DNA from 4 places in the Paenibacillus sp. GM1FR genome. Region 3 is predicted to be linked to each of the others. Evidence: riboswitches for the same ligand, from Rfam matches in the RefSeq annotation. Region 3 holds a riboswitch; each other region holds the start of a gene.

Region 1 (3,146 bases), on a different contig from region 3:
AGTCCATCGTAGGTACTGACCACAATGGGGAAGAATGCGATTAAAAATACCACCGCGACTTTGCTCCACAACGTGTAACCAAACCACAAGATAAATACGGGGGACAAGGCGATCAGCGGGATGGTCTGACTAATTACAATGAAGGGATATAGGGCCTTTTCAATCGACCGGTTCATATGCATGCCTGTTGCCAGCGTAATTCCAGTCACTATGGACAAGCCAAAACCAACAATAACCTCCATAAAGGTAGCAGGCAGATGGATGGTCAACAGCAGACGACGATGTTCAACCAGTGAGCCTATGATGGCCGTGGGTGCAGGAATGATGAAGGAGGGCACCCAACCCATACGCACACTCACTTCCCAGATCGCCAGTAATAAGAACATGAGCATAATAAACAAACCATATTGGGAAAACCAGTTCGAGAGCCACTTCGAACACCACGTCCAGACGCTAACCTCAGCTCTATCATTTTGCATGCAATTGTTCCTCCAGTTGTTGCCTCATCTGCACGAGAGCCGGTTCGTAGATCATGTCCGAATGCCTTGGGCGTGGTAAAGGAACCGTCATCTCCCGCAACTGCTGACCTTGCCCCCCTGGAGTTAACAGAATGATACGGTCACTTAACAGCAGGGCTTCTTCAATGTCATGTGTAATGAACATCACGGTTTGGCCAAAGCCCTCCCACAGCTCGAGCAACCAGCGATGCATTTCTCGTTTGGTTAAGGCGTCGAGTGCACCGAAGGGTTCATCCAGCAACATGAGCTGCCCGCCTGTAAGCAAGGTACGAAGCAATGCGACCCGCTGCCGCATGCCGCCGGATAACTCATCTGGATAGGCCTGCTCATAACCGGACAAGCCGAACCTTGCCAATCCTGCGATGATATCGGCTCGTAGTTTGTCCTTGTCCTGTCGGCCTGGTGCAAGCTCGGCAGGTAGCATGCAGTTCTCCATGACGGTACGCCAGGATAACAGCAGATCTTTCTGCGGCATATAGGCGATTCGTCCGAGCCGTTGTCCTTGCGGTACACCAGCTATATCGATGATGCCAACGGTTGGCTCATGCAAGCCTGCGAGCAGCTTGAAGAGTGTGCTTTTACCTGACCCGCTGGAGCCAATGAGCGAGACAAATTCTCCTTGTTGGACCTGAAGCGACACATTGGCGAGCACGGGTGAATCCTTTTTTTCAGGAAAAGCGAAGCTAACGTTCTCAATGGTTACATGGTTGTTCATCTGATCCTCACCCCCTTGATGTCAGACTGCTGGAATAACAACGGCATCCTATACTCTGCAAAAGGAACAAAAAAAGACCCACCCATTTCCGGAGAAATGAGTGGGTCTGTAAGTTAAATCAGCAATTTATCTTCACATACATGAGAAAATTCCGCTTACTAAAAGGCCGCTCCACTTCCCTCCGCTGGTATGATCCAGATCAGGTTCAAAGGGTCCGAATAGTCATATTCGTCTCAGCCGCAAGGCTCCCCTAGTGCAAAAGTTCAAGATATGCAGTTGTCTGTTCAGCATATATCACTTGAACATGAACTGTAAAGAGGCAGCATGATGGAATTCTTGAGATGAACTTGGAGTCAGACCCGAACAACTGAACAATTTACCTGGGCTCCCTAACCCGATATAATAGGGGTGGCGCATATTGGCCGGATCACAAAATGCAGGTGGGATTGTTCTCCCTCCTAGGCAGAATGGGGACCCGAGTTGAAAACGTTCAAAAAAGTATATATTGAGATCACGAGTATCTGCAATCTGGCATGCAGCTTCTGTCCGCAGACACAGCGTGCCAAAGGATTCATTGACCCTGAAGTCTTCAACAATATACTGGATCAAGTTAAACCACACACCAATCATATTTATCTACATGTCAAAGGCGAACCCTTGTTGCATCCCAAAATAGATTTGTTGCTCGATTCCGCACATGAGAAGGGACTCAAGGTGAACATTACAACGAATGGTACACTGCTGCCCAAGACTCAGCATAAATTGCTTGGCAAACCAGCGCTGCGGCAGATGAATTTCTCTCTGCACAGTTTCGATGGGCATGAAGGTTCAACAGACCGTGACGGATACCTGCGTCATATTTTGTCCTTTGTACACGAGGCCGTTAAGCACAATGTCATCATCTCATTCCGACTTTGGAATCTGACGCAGGATAACTTCACAAATGCTCAGATGAATCGAAATCGGGAGACCCTTGAAGTATTGGAACGTGAATTCAATCTGGATTTCCGCATTGAGGAAAAAGTGGTTCCAGGCAGTGGGGTCAAAATTGCCCCGAATGTATACCTGAATCAGGACCATGAGTTCCAGTGGCCAAGTCTGGATGCACCTGAAGATGACGGTAAAGGCTTTTGCCATGCACTTCGCGGTCAGGCAGCTGTGCTTGTAGATGGAACGGTGGTTCCATGCTGTCTCGATGGCGAGGGTGTGATTAACCTGGGTAATGTGCACGAGAAGTCATTCTCGGAGATTATTGAGGGTGAGCGAGCGAACAATCTGGTATATGGCTTCTCCAAACGCGAAGCTGTAGAAGAGTTGTGTCGAAAGTGCGGTTATCGTCAGAGATTCGGAGCCTAGAATATATAAATTCACTTAAAAACGAACCTACCGAAAATATTTTTTTCGGTAGGTTCGTTTTGTCTTTATTGCGAAATTATTTAGATAATAAGAATTGAAATCAATTCAGGATAACAACTTTTTTGTAAAATCATAGTTTATTAATCTTGTTTTTATGAATTTGCATGGTATTATTATCCTATTGATTAGGAGGTGTATTAGTTCTAAAGATTCATATATTAGTGGATTTACCAACCAGAAGCCTACTGAGGAGTGTGTTTTAGTTTTGAATTCAAAATGGAAAAAGTTTAATCACAAACTATCGTTAATGCTTTCTACGTCTCTGATTGTTTCTATGTTATCTATCAATTTATCTGTATCGGCAGAAGTGGCTACATCTAAAACTTCTTTTACTGATATTGATAATTCGTATGCCAAAACGGAAATAACCAAATTAGTAGAACAAGGAATACTCACAGGATTTACTGATGGGACATTTAAACCTTCCGATTCGGTAACACGAGCTCAATTAGCAAAAATTATGGTCGGTGCGCTTAATTTAAAGCCTGATAATGTCG
Region 2 (3,146 bases), on a different contig from region 3:
CTTCCTTGGCTTCAATGGAAGTAATGAGACTGAGATTGAGTTAATTCAAGGATACAGCGACAAGCTGCCTTCCGAAGGTACGGTGCACCATTTTGCCATCCACGTGGATGACCTCGATTCTGAGTACAAACGCATCCAAGCCACCGAAGCCGAATTTATCGATGGAGAGATTATTACATTGCCTAACGGTTACCGCTATTTCTTCATCTATGGACCTGAAAAGGAATGGATTGAGTTCTTCCAGCGCTAAGAATTGGAGCTGATTTCATGAACATTTTAATTACCGGCGCAGCCGGAAAAATTGGACGTGACTTGTCCCAACACTTGTCAGAGACATTTCACCTGCGACTTACGGATTTGAATATCGACAGACTGCATACGTATCAAGGGACAAGCCATGAGATCATGACACTGGATGTGACAGACCCCGAAGCCTGTCAGCGTGCTTGCGAAGGCATGGATGTGGTTGTACATCTGGCGGGAGATCCTTCCCCGAATGCCGGATTTTATGAATCGTTGTTGGACATCAATATCAAAGGTACATTTAATGTATTCCGTGCAGCTAAAGACCAAGGTGTACGAAGAGTCATTCTTGCAAGCAGTGCACAGACGATTGAGGGGTATCCCATAGATGCTCAAGTCTATCCGGACATGCCCACACGCCCACGGAATTTGTACGGGGTTAGCAAATGTTTTGGAGAATCGCTCGCTTCCTATTTTGCGTATACCGAAGGTTTACAAAGTGTAGCAATACGTATAGGTGCATATGATGATTTTCAACCGGACGGACCCGTGCTGGAGGCAAGGGATATGAGCGCGTATATTAGTCCGGCTGACTTGTGTGATTTGATGTTCAAAGCAATTACAACTACCGATCTGGAACCCTTCACCATACTGCATGGGATCTCGAATAATCGGTTTAAACGATTGAATCTGGAAACCACTCAGAAACAGGTAGGTTATGACCCAAAATCCGATGCTTTTGCACTCAGTCAGATTGCCTTATATGATTCGCCACGATAATTATTGAAAATAACACATCCAAGCAGGCTGTTATACATATGTATAACGGCCTGTTTGATAACTTATACGTGTCCCTATCCAGTTCATGACTGGACACGTTCCACCCGCTGGCCTATAATTACACCTAGTAATGCCCGTAACTTCATAGTTTCCCAGGGGAGTCGGAATTGGCCGGCTGAGAGTGTATCCCACCAAGATACTAACCCTTAGACCTGATCTGGATCATGCCAGCGTAGGAATCGGAGTATATCGAAATGGCACAGCCCTATGGCTGAACGCCACCTCTCTAACGCCTGCACGCGTCCCGGAATACGGGGCGCTTTTTTTGTTACTATCAGAAAGTATAAGACTGGAAGCATCACCTTCCTGATATTGCAAGAAAAACTGCCGCTAAACGCGGTCTGGCTTCCTTGAATGACATCGATGGACGTTTTACTTGTTCAAAAATAACGTCATCCGGATCTCAACTGGTATAAATCTGTCGATTTATGCAAGATGATTGGATATGAAGCCAAGGAGTACCCCGTGCCAATCGGCCGGACATACCGAAGGAGAGAACCACAGATGAAATGGCGTAAAACGATGGGATTGTTGCTCTTATGCGTGCTTATGGTAACTGTAGCCGCATGTGGTGGCAAAGAAGCTGCCCCAGCTGGGCAGAACGGCGGCACAAATACGGAAAGCAGCAACGAAGGTGACACTGCCGCCCTGAAAGATATTAAAGTGGTGCTCGACTGGACACCAAATACGAATCATACAGGCCTTTATGCAGCTGTAGATCAAGGTTTTTACAAGGCCGAAGGCTTGAACGTGGAGATTGTACAACCAGGTGCCGGTGGCGCAGATACGATGGTTGCATCGAATGAAGTGCCTTTTGGCGTAAGTTATCAGGAGAGTGTAACTCAAGCCCGCACACAGGGTGTTCCACTCGTCTCCATTGCAGCAGTTATTCAGCATAATACATCCGGGTTCGCCGCTCCGGCGGATCGGAATATCAAGTCACCGAAAGATTTTGAAGGCAAAACCTATGGCGGTTGGGGTTCCCCAGTCGAAGAAGCCGTGATGCAATCCATTATGGAAGGCGACGGCGCCGATGTATCCAAAGTGAAAAACATTAACATGGGTGATGCTGACTTTTTCACCGCAGTGAAACGGGACATTGATTTCGCGTGGATTTTCTACGCCTGGACAGGTATTGAAGCCGAACTGCGCGGGGAACCGATCGACATGTTATATGTGAAGGATTATTCAGATGCACTGGATTATTACACACCTGTCCTCGTAACAAACGAGCAGACGATCCAAAACGACCCTGAGTTGGTGAAAGCATTCCTGAAAGCCACTTCCGAGGGGTATCAATATGCGATTGATCATCCCGAAGACGCAGCGAACATTCTGATCAAGGCCGTACCGGATCTGGATAAGGAATTGGTGCTGGCAAGCCAGAAATGGCTTAGTCCCAAGTACACAGATGACGCCCCGCGCTGGGGTGAGCAAAAGCAGAAAGTATGGCAAAACTACACTGACTGGATGTTTAGCAAAAAACTGCTGGATGAACAGATCGATGTGAGCAAGGCATATACAAACGAGTTTTTACCCCAATAAAATTTCTCATATAAAACGAACTTAAATTTTACACGAGGACGGAGAGGACAGAAATAACGTGAAAAAGCGAAGCGGTCGCCTAAAAGCTTTCTGAAAGAAAGCTGCATCGGAAGCATACGCTATCACCGGATTTTCCCTTTAGAGAAAGGGAATCAAAAAAATCTGGGGATAACAGCGATTGGAAGGTTATTCTGTCATCGAAGTGGCAAGTGTAACAGTCATTAGTTCATTTTATATATCACGAAAGGAGCCGTGATCTCTCATGGCAAGCACACTACTTAGCATTCAGGTTATCCCGAAAACGCCAAATGGCGAGAACTCTTATCCTTACGTTGATCGCGCCATTGAAGTTATTCAGCAATCCGGCCTGAAATATCAGGTGAACGCGCTCGACACCACGATGGAGGGGGAACTAGAGGAACTGCTGGAAGTTGTCCGTAAAATGCACGAGGTACTCGTGGAGGCTGGCAGCCCAAGCATCATCTCCCAGATCAAAATCGCCCATAGCCCTACCGGCT
Region 3 (3,146 bases):
GTGTTCGTTTGCTTGCACACGTATATCCTGTATGTCCTCCATAACCTGTGCTCCCAATACTTGAGCGGATTCAGCATATGCCTTTGTTAGATGGACTGGAAGAATCTCACTCTCGTAAGGTCTGTAGTAGGCTCCATACGTATCTCTGTTAAGCCATGGTGCCTCCTGTTGCACAACGGAACGATCCCACCACACCTCATCAGCAGACAACGCAGACTTCCGATTATTCTTATAGCTGCTTAATTCACTGTATGAACGAAAAGGAGTTAGGAATCCATGGCGTTGCAGACCAACCTCTACATCACTGAGGGTAGCCATTAGTACCTTTTGCTCATGAAGTAACTGCCTGCTCTGCCTGGCAAGCTTAGCCATCAAAGGATGAGCAAAATCCTCACTGTCTGCCGCCAGCATTCCAGCAGCTGCGCAAGAAGTGCCTCCTGCAATCGCCGAACGATCTACCAGCAGTACATCCTGTCCACGGGAAGCAAGCTCATACGCAATGGCACATCCAACAACGCCTCCACCTACAATAATCGTTTCTGCATGAATCTTATCCGGTCTATCAGTAATGATCTTTTTCATCCTCTCATCTCCTTGATTCAGCGGCTCAGACTTTCTGTAGCAACGATAGCCTGCCTTAATAATGCAGCCGCCCGATCCGGGGAATCGCTCGCCCATACATTCGAAATCACAGCGACTCCCTGTGCGCCTGCAGAGCGAATAGCGTGAATGTTTCCCGGTTCGATGCCCCCAATCGCCATGACAGGAATGGAGACACCAGAGCACACTTCAGCCAGAGCATATAATCCTCTTGGTTCAAGATCAGGCTTACTGTTGGTTGAGTAGACATGCCCGAAGAAAAGGTAATCGGCTCCCCGTTCTTCAGCGATTTTTGCCTCATCGATTGAATGAACAGATACACCCAGACGAAGTCGCTGCACATTGCTTATAACAGCAGGGTTATAGTTACGTATCGCATCTTGCCCCCAATGTACACCGCCATAGATGTCATTCTGTGAAGGCAGCTCTGAACCATTGATAACGATGCGACAAGATGGAACGCCAACACCGCGCAGACTTTCAGCCCAACCGATCTTTTGTTGCCACGGGAGTTGTTTCTCTCGTATATGGATGTAGTCCACCCATGGCCAAACGTCCTTTGCAGCTTTTACAAAAGATGCTTGATTCCCTACACCCGTAGATACAACATGCAGTTCAAATGATCCGTGTACACGTACATGAGAAATTACCGTACTTTTCATCTCCTTCCATGCGTGAATGCTATGAAAACACAAAAAAGCCACTCCCGTAGGGGAGTGGCTGCGTATTAATTATAGGACCAGATGACTGACTGATACATACAGTTCATTTCGTGCAATAAAGCTATAGACCTTATAGCCATAACGTTATACACGCAACTGCATGTTTCAATTTACTAAGCAGACGGTTGAGATCCTTTTGAGTTGCCGTTTGCTCACGTCATTCACTGAAACGCGCTCGCCACTTCCCTACGCTGGTATGATCCAGATCAGGTGCAAAGGGTCCGGAATCGCATTCTTCCATCTCAGCCACATCGTGCGGCCCCCCTAGTGTTCATATGAAGTTGTAGCCTATGTTACCATAGAAGGATTTTTTTGTCACCGTTCATTTCTATTAGCGTTGCTTGAATTGTCTAATTTTTCTCAGACCATTCTTCAACATTCCATGTTTTGGTAACCCAACCCTCGTAGAAATCAGGTTCATGAGATACCAGCAACACCGTTCCCTTGAATTCTTGCAAGGCACGCTGTAACTCAGCTTTAGCTGTGACATCCAAATGGTTCGTCGGCTCATCGAATAGAATCCAGTTGCTTTCACGCATCAAGAGTTTGCATAAACGAACCTTGGCTTGCTCTCCACCACTCAGCATGTTAAGCGGACGGGTAATGTGCTCATTTTTCAACCCACAGCGAGCGAGATGACCCCTGACTTCATTCTGGGTCAAATGTGAAAACTCATTCCAGACATCCTCAATCGGCGTGATATTCCCAGCACGAACTTCCTGCTCAAAATATGCCGTTTCGAGATAATCTCCCAAAAAGGTTTTTCCACTGAGTGGAGATATTCTTCCCAAGATCGTCTTCAGCAGTGTCGATTTACCCACACCATTACAGCCTACGATGGCAATTTTCTCACCACGTTCAATCGTCATTGTCATTTTAGGTAGCAAAGGATACGTATATCCAATTTCAAAATCAATACCCTCAAAGACCGTTTTGCTGCTCGCGCGGGCATCCTTGAATTTGAACGTTGGTTTGGCCGCTTCATCTGGACGATCAATTCGATCAATCTTGTCCAGCTGCTTCTCCCGGCTCTTCGCTCGACCTGAAGTGGAAGCACGTGCCTTGTTACGCTGAATGAAATCTTCCTGCTTCTTGATGTACTCTTGCTGCTTCTCGTACGCATCAATATGCTGAGCTTTATTCATATCGGCCATCTCCAGGAACTTGTTATAGTTCGCTGCATATCGCGTTAATTTGGCAAACTCCAAATGATAAATGACATTTACGACTTCATTCATGAATTCCGTATCATGGGAGATTAGAAGAAATGCGTGCGGGTAGTCCTTCAGGTAACGTGACAACCATTCAATGTGCTCTACATCCAGATAGTTGGTCGGCTCATCCAGCAAAAGAGCTGTAGGTTTCTCGAGCAGAAGCTTGGCAAGAAGCACCTTGGTACGTTGTCCACCACTTAGAGCTGCGACATCCCGATCAAGACCAATTGCGGACAAACCAAGACCATTGGCCATCTCTTCTACTTTTACGTCAATCAGATAGAAGTCGCCCTGCTCCAGTTGTTCCTGAATATCGCCCATCTCTTCCAGCAACTGTTCCAGCTTATCTGGATCTGCATCTGCCATCTGGTCCGTAATATTCATCATTTCTTTTTCTAATTCAAGCAACGGAAGGAATGCATCCTTAAGAACGTCACGAATAGTTTTGCCTGGGGTAAGCTTCGTGTGCTGATCCAGATATCCATAACGGACCTTAGGTGTCCATTCCACTTTTCCACTATCTTTAAGCAATTTACCGGTAAGGATGTTCATTAATGTGGATTTACCCACACCATTGGCACCAACAAGTCCTACGCGCTCTCCGGCAAGT
Region 4 (3,146 bases), on a different contig from region 3:
TTGAACCGAATCAGCCTCGGTGATAGGGAAGAGGGCAGATCGGACACTTTTGTTTGCAGCGGGGCTTCGCTCTGGGATGATTGATACATGAATGCCCCTCCTTTGAAGTTCAGTTGAAGATAACAACGACATGAAAAGAGAATTGCGTCGATTTCAGAGCCTGCTTCAGAGCGATATCTTAATGTAATATATCTTTATCGTATGTTCCCGTATAGTCAAAGTCAATTGATTGAGGGCATTTGTTACGCAATTGTTATATAGTTCTTAAGATATATGGGTAACATTACCTTAGTGTGTAAATTACAGGGGATTAAGTCTTATAAAAAGGAAAAATTTACACGTTGGCCTATTTTGATTTTGGCTCTTTTTGGTTTACAGATGAGACCGTTTCTCATATAATTTATGTAACCAAGTTTCATGTGATGAAACATGAGGAGGGCATTATGCCATGGAAGATCGCAAGTTAACCGTCCGGGCTGTGGAACGGGCGCTGGATATATTATTATGTTTTACCACACGCAGTGATCTGGGACTCACCGAAATTGCCAGCCAGATTGGCCTGCACAAAAGTACAGTGCACCGCTTGATGGCTACGCTGGAGGATCGAGGGTTCGTGATCCGCGATGCAGCAACAGAGAAGTACCGACTTGGCATCCGAATCTGGGAGCTGTCAGCTCATATGTCCCGCAGTGATGATCCCGCTATTCTGCTGTTGCCTGCGATGGAGCGACTGAGAGATCGATTGGGGGAGACCGTGAGTCTGTACCTGCGTGATGGGAGTGAACGGATTCGTATTCAGGCGGTGCAAAGTGATCAGGCGATCCGCCGAGTTGCTCCCGTTGGTGTTAGACTCCCGCTGTCTGTGGGGGCTTCCAGCAAAGTCCTGATGGCGTTTGCCACGGACGAGGATCGTGAAGAACTGATGAACGGGCCGGAATGGCCGGTGTTTATTGATCCGGCGGTGTATTTGGCGCAGATGGGAGATATCCGGGATAACGGATATGCGACGAGTTATGAGGAACGTGAGCCGGGAGCCGCCGCGGTATCTGTTCCGATTATGGATCGCAGAGGCAATATTGCAGCTGCCCTCTCGGTCTCAGGGCCTGTCAGCCGACTCTCGCAGGAGACATTGCATGAATACGCACCTGTGTTGAAGGATGCTGCTACGCAAATGGGGCTCATGTTATCCTGATGTTGAGTTAAGATTTTTCTCCAATTGGGTTGGTGTTCTGGAATATAAAGGTTGTTTTTATGTTCCGGTTGCGCTACTCTGTAATGGACGGCCCAACGGAGCCAGCTTCATTGAATATGAACGGCGGCTTATGTAAGCCGCAACTTATTAACGTTACTGGGGGAGTCCGAATTGTCCGGACTGAGACGGAATCGCATGAGATTCCGGACCCTTTGCACCTGATCTGGATCATACCAGCGTAGGGAAGTAATCGGCGATATGACCACAACCACCACATGATGTGACCCTTGTAGGGCTCCGTTAAGGAGCTGCATAAAGGTGCATTATTGGTGATGGACATAAAAGTCGGTTCCTTCGGGGACCGGCTTTTTTATATACAGGGAACGGGCGATATAGCGCGGATTCTATGGGCTTCTTTTTCACTAACCTGCAAAAGCGGGCTTGGATGAGGAGGGAAGTCTCATAGATCGATGATCTGTGGTGACCTCCGTCTGTTGTTAACTGTACATGAAAAGTGTCTCCCCTGGTCTGGTGTAGGATCGCTCTTTCTTCTCTGCATTGCGCATGATTTGGGACAGGTACGTAAGTGAGCTAATGACTATTCCAACCAAACAAGCGACGAATACTGAGGAGGAGACAAGCGAACATGAGTACAGGAAATCAAACGGGACAACAAGCGACGGAGCAGGGACATAACGATCAGCAGGTGGAAAAAGAAACAGGAGCGGCCGGACGGGTTCAGCCCTTTCCCGGTAGCCGCAAAGTCTACATTCAGGGCTCACGGCCGGACATTGCTGTACCGGAGCGTGAGATAGCCCTTCATGACACGAATACTCCCCAAGGAGTGGAGCATAACGAACCGCTGCGTGTCTACGATACGAGCGGCCCCATGACCGATCCCAAATTTCATGCGGATATCCGTGCAGGTCTGCCAGCCCTGCGCACTCGCTGGATCACAGAGCGTGGCGATGTCGAAACTTACCAAGGCCGTACAGTTAAACCGGAGGATAACGGACTGAAGCCCGGAGGGAAGAGAGCTGGCGCTGAAGAGTACCCCGGATTACGAGGCAAACCGCTGCGAGCACAGACAGGACGCTGTGTGACTCAGATGCACTACGCGAGGCAGGGAGTCATTACGGCAGAGATGGAGTTTGCCGCCATTCGTGAAGGCGTGGAACCGGAATTTGTGAGACAGGAGCTGGCGAGTGGACGGGCCATTCTGCCATCCAACATCAATCACCCGGAGAGTGAGCCGATGTTGATCGGTCGTCATTTTCATGTGAAGATCAATGCCAATATAGGCAACTCTTCTGTATCTTCCTCCATCGAGGAAGAGGTGGAGAAGATGACTTGGGCGGTACGCTGGGGATCGGATACGGTGATGGATCTGTCCACAGGCAAAAACATTCATACCACCCGGGAATGGATTATCCGCAATTCACCTGTGCCGATTGGTACGGTGCCGCTGTATCAGGCGCTGGAGAAGGTGAATGGCGAAGCGGAAGCGCTGACCTGGGAGTTGTACCGTGACACACTCATTGAGCAGGCAGAGCAGGGCGTGGACTACTTTACGATTCATGCAGGTGTACTGCTGCGTTATATCCCCATGACCGCCAAGCGAATGACAGGCATTGTGTCTCGGGGCGGTTCCATTATGGCAGCATGGTGTCTGGCGCATCATCAGGAGAATTTTTTGTACACCCATTTTGAAGAAATCTGCGAGATTATGAAAAGGTATGATGTGGCGTTTTCGCTGGGAGATGGACTTCGTCCAGGCAGTATCTACGATGCCAACGATGAAGCTCAGATGGCGGAACTGGCTACGCTCGGGGAACTGACGCAGATCGCATGGAAGCATGATGTGCAGGTGATGATCGAAGGTCCGGGTCACGTGCCGATGCATAAGATCAAGGAGAATGTGGACTTGCAGATGGAAATCTGTAAAGAAGCACCG

What was found. A riboswitch is a leader RNA that binds a small molecule or an ion and turns the genes downstream of it on or off. The one in region 3 is predicted to bind thiamine pyrophosphate.
Region 1: another riboswitch for thiamine pyrophosphate. It lies ahead of PAEAM_RS12165 (ABC transporter ATP-binding protein); the one in region 3 lies ahead of PAEAM_RS09995 (thiamine phosphate synthase).
Region 2: another riboswitch for thiamine pyrophosphate. It lies ahead of PAEAM_RS15530 (ABC transporter substrate-binding protein); the one in region 3 lies ahead of PAEAM_RS09995 (thiamine phosphate synthase).
Region 4: another riboswitch for thiamine pyrophosphate. It lies ahead of thiC (phosphomethylpyrimidine synthase ThiC); the one in region 3 lies ahead of PAEAM_RS09995 (thiamine phosphate synthase).

What each region holds. Positions count from the first base shown of each region.
Region 1 is NZ_MKZL01000012.1:92,398-95,543, reverse strand. Features, by position in the region: gene PAEAM_RS12170 (ABC transporter permease) at 1-479, opposite strand, end outside; gene PAEAM_RS12165 (ABC transporter ATP-binding protein) at 469-1,233, opposite strand; TPP riboswitch at 1,393-1,495, opposite strand; gene PAEAM_RS12160 (radical SAM/SPASM domain-containing protein) at 1,714-2,589, shown strand; gene PAEAM_RS12155 (S-layer homology domain-containing protein) at 2,855-3,146, shown strand, end outside.
Region 2 is NZ_MKZL01000021.1:36,345-39,490, forward strand. Features, by position in the region: gene PAEAM_RS15520 (VOC family protein) at 1-250, shown strand, start outside; gene PAEAM_RS15525 (NAD-dependent epimerase/dehydratase family protein) at 268-1,023, shown strand; TPP riboswitch at 1,168-1,280, shown strand; gene PAEAM_RS15530 (ABC transporter substrate-binding protein) at 1,588-2,628, shown strand; gene PAEAM_RS15535 (thiamine-binding protein) at 2,891-3,146, shown strand, end outside.
Region 3 is NZ_MKZL01000011.1:949,081-952,226, reverse strand. Features, by position in the region: gene thiO (glycine oxidase ThiO) at 1-582, opposite strand, end outside; gene PAEAM_RS09995 (thiamine phosphate synthase) at 600-1,262, opposite strand; TPP riboswitch at 1,489-1,598, opposite strand; gene PAEAM_RS09990 (ABC-F family ATP-binding cassette domain-containing protein) at 1,673-3,146, opposite strand, start outside.
Region 4 is NZ_MKZL01000007.1:59,276-62,421, reverse strand. Features, by position in the region: gene PAEAM_RS04360 (alpha/beta hydrolase) at 1-89, opposite strand, end outside; gene PAEAM_RS04355 (IclR family transcriptional regulator) at 449-1,192, shown strand; TPP riboswitch at 1,341-1,454, shown strand; gene thiC (phosphomethylpyrimidine synthase ThiC) at 1,839-3,146, shown strand, end outside.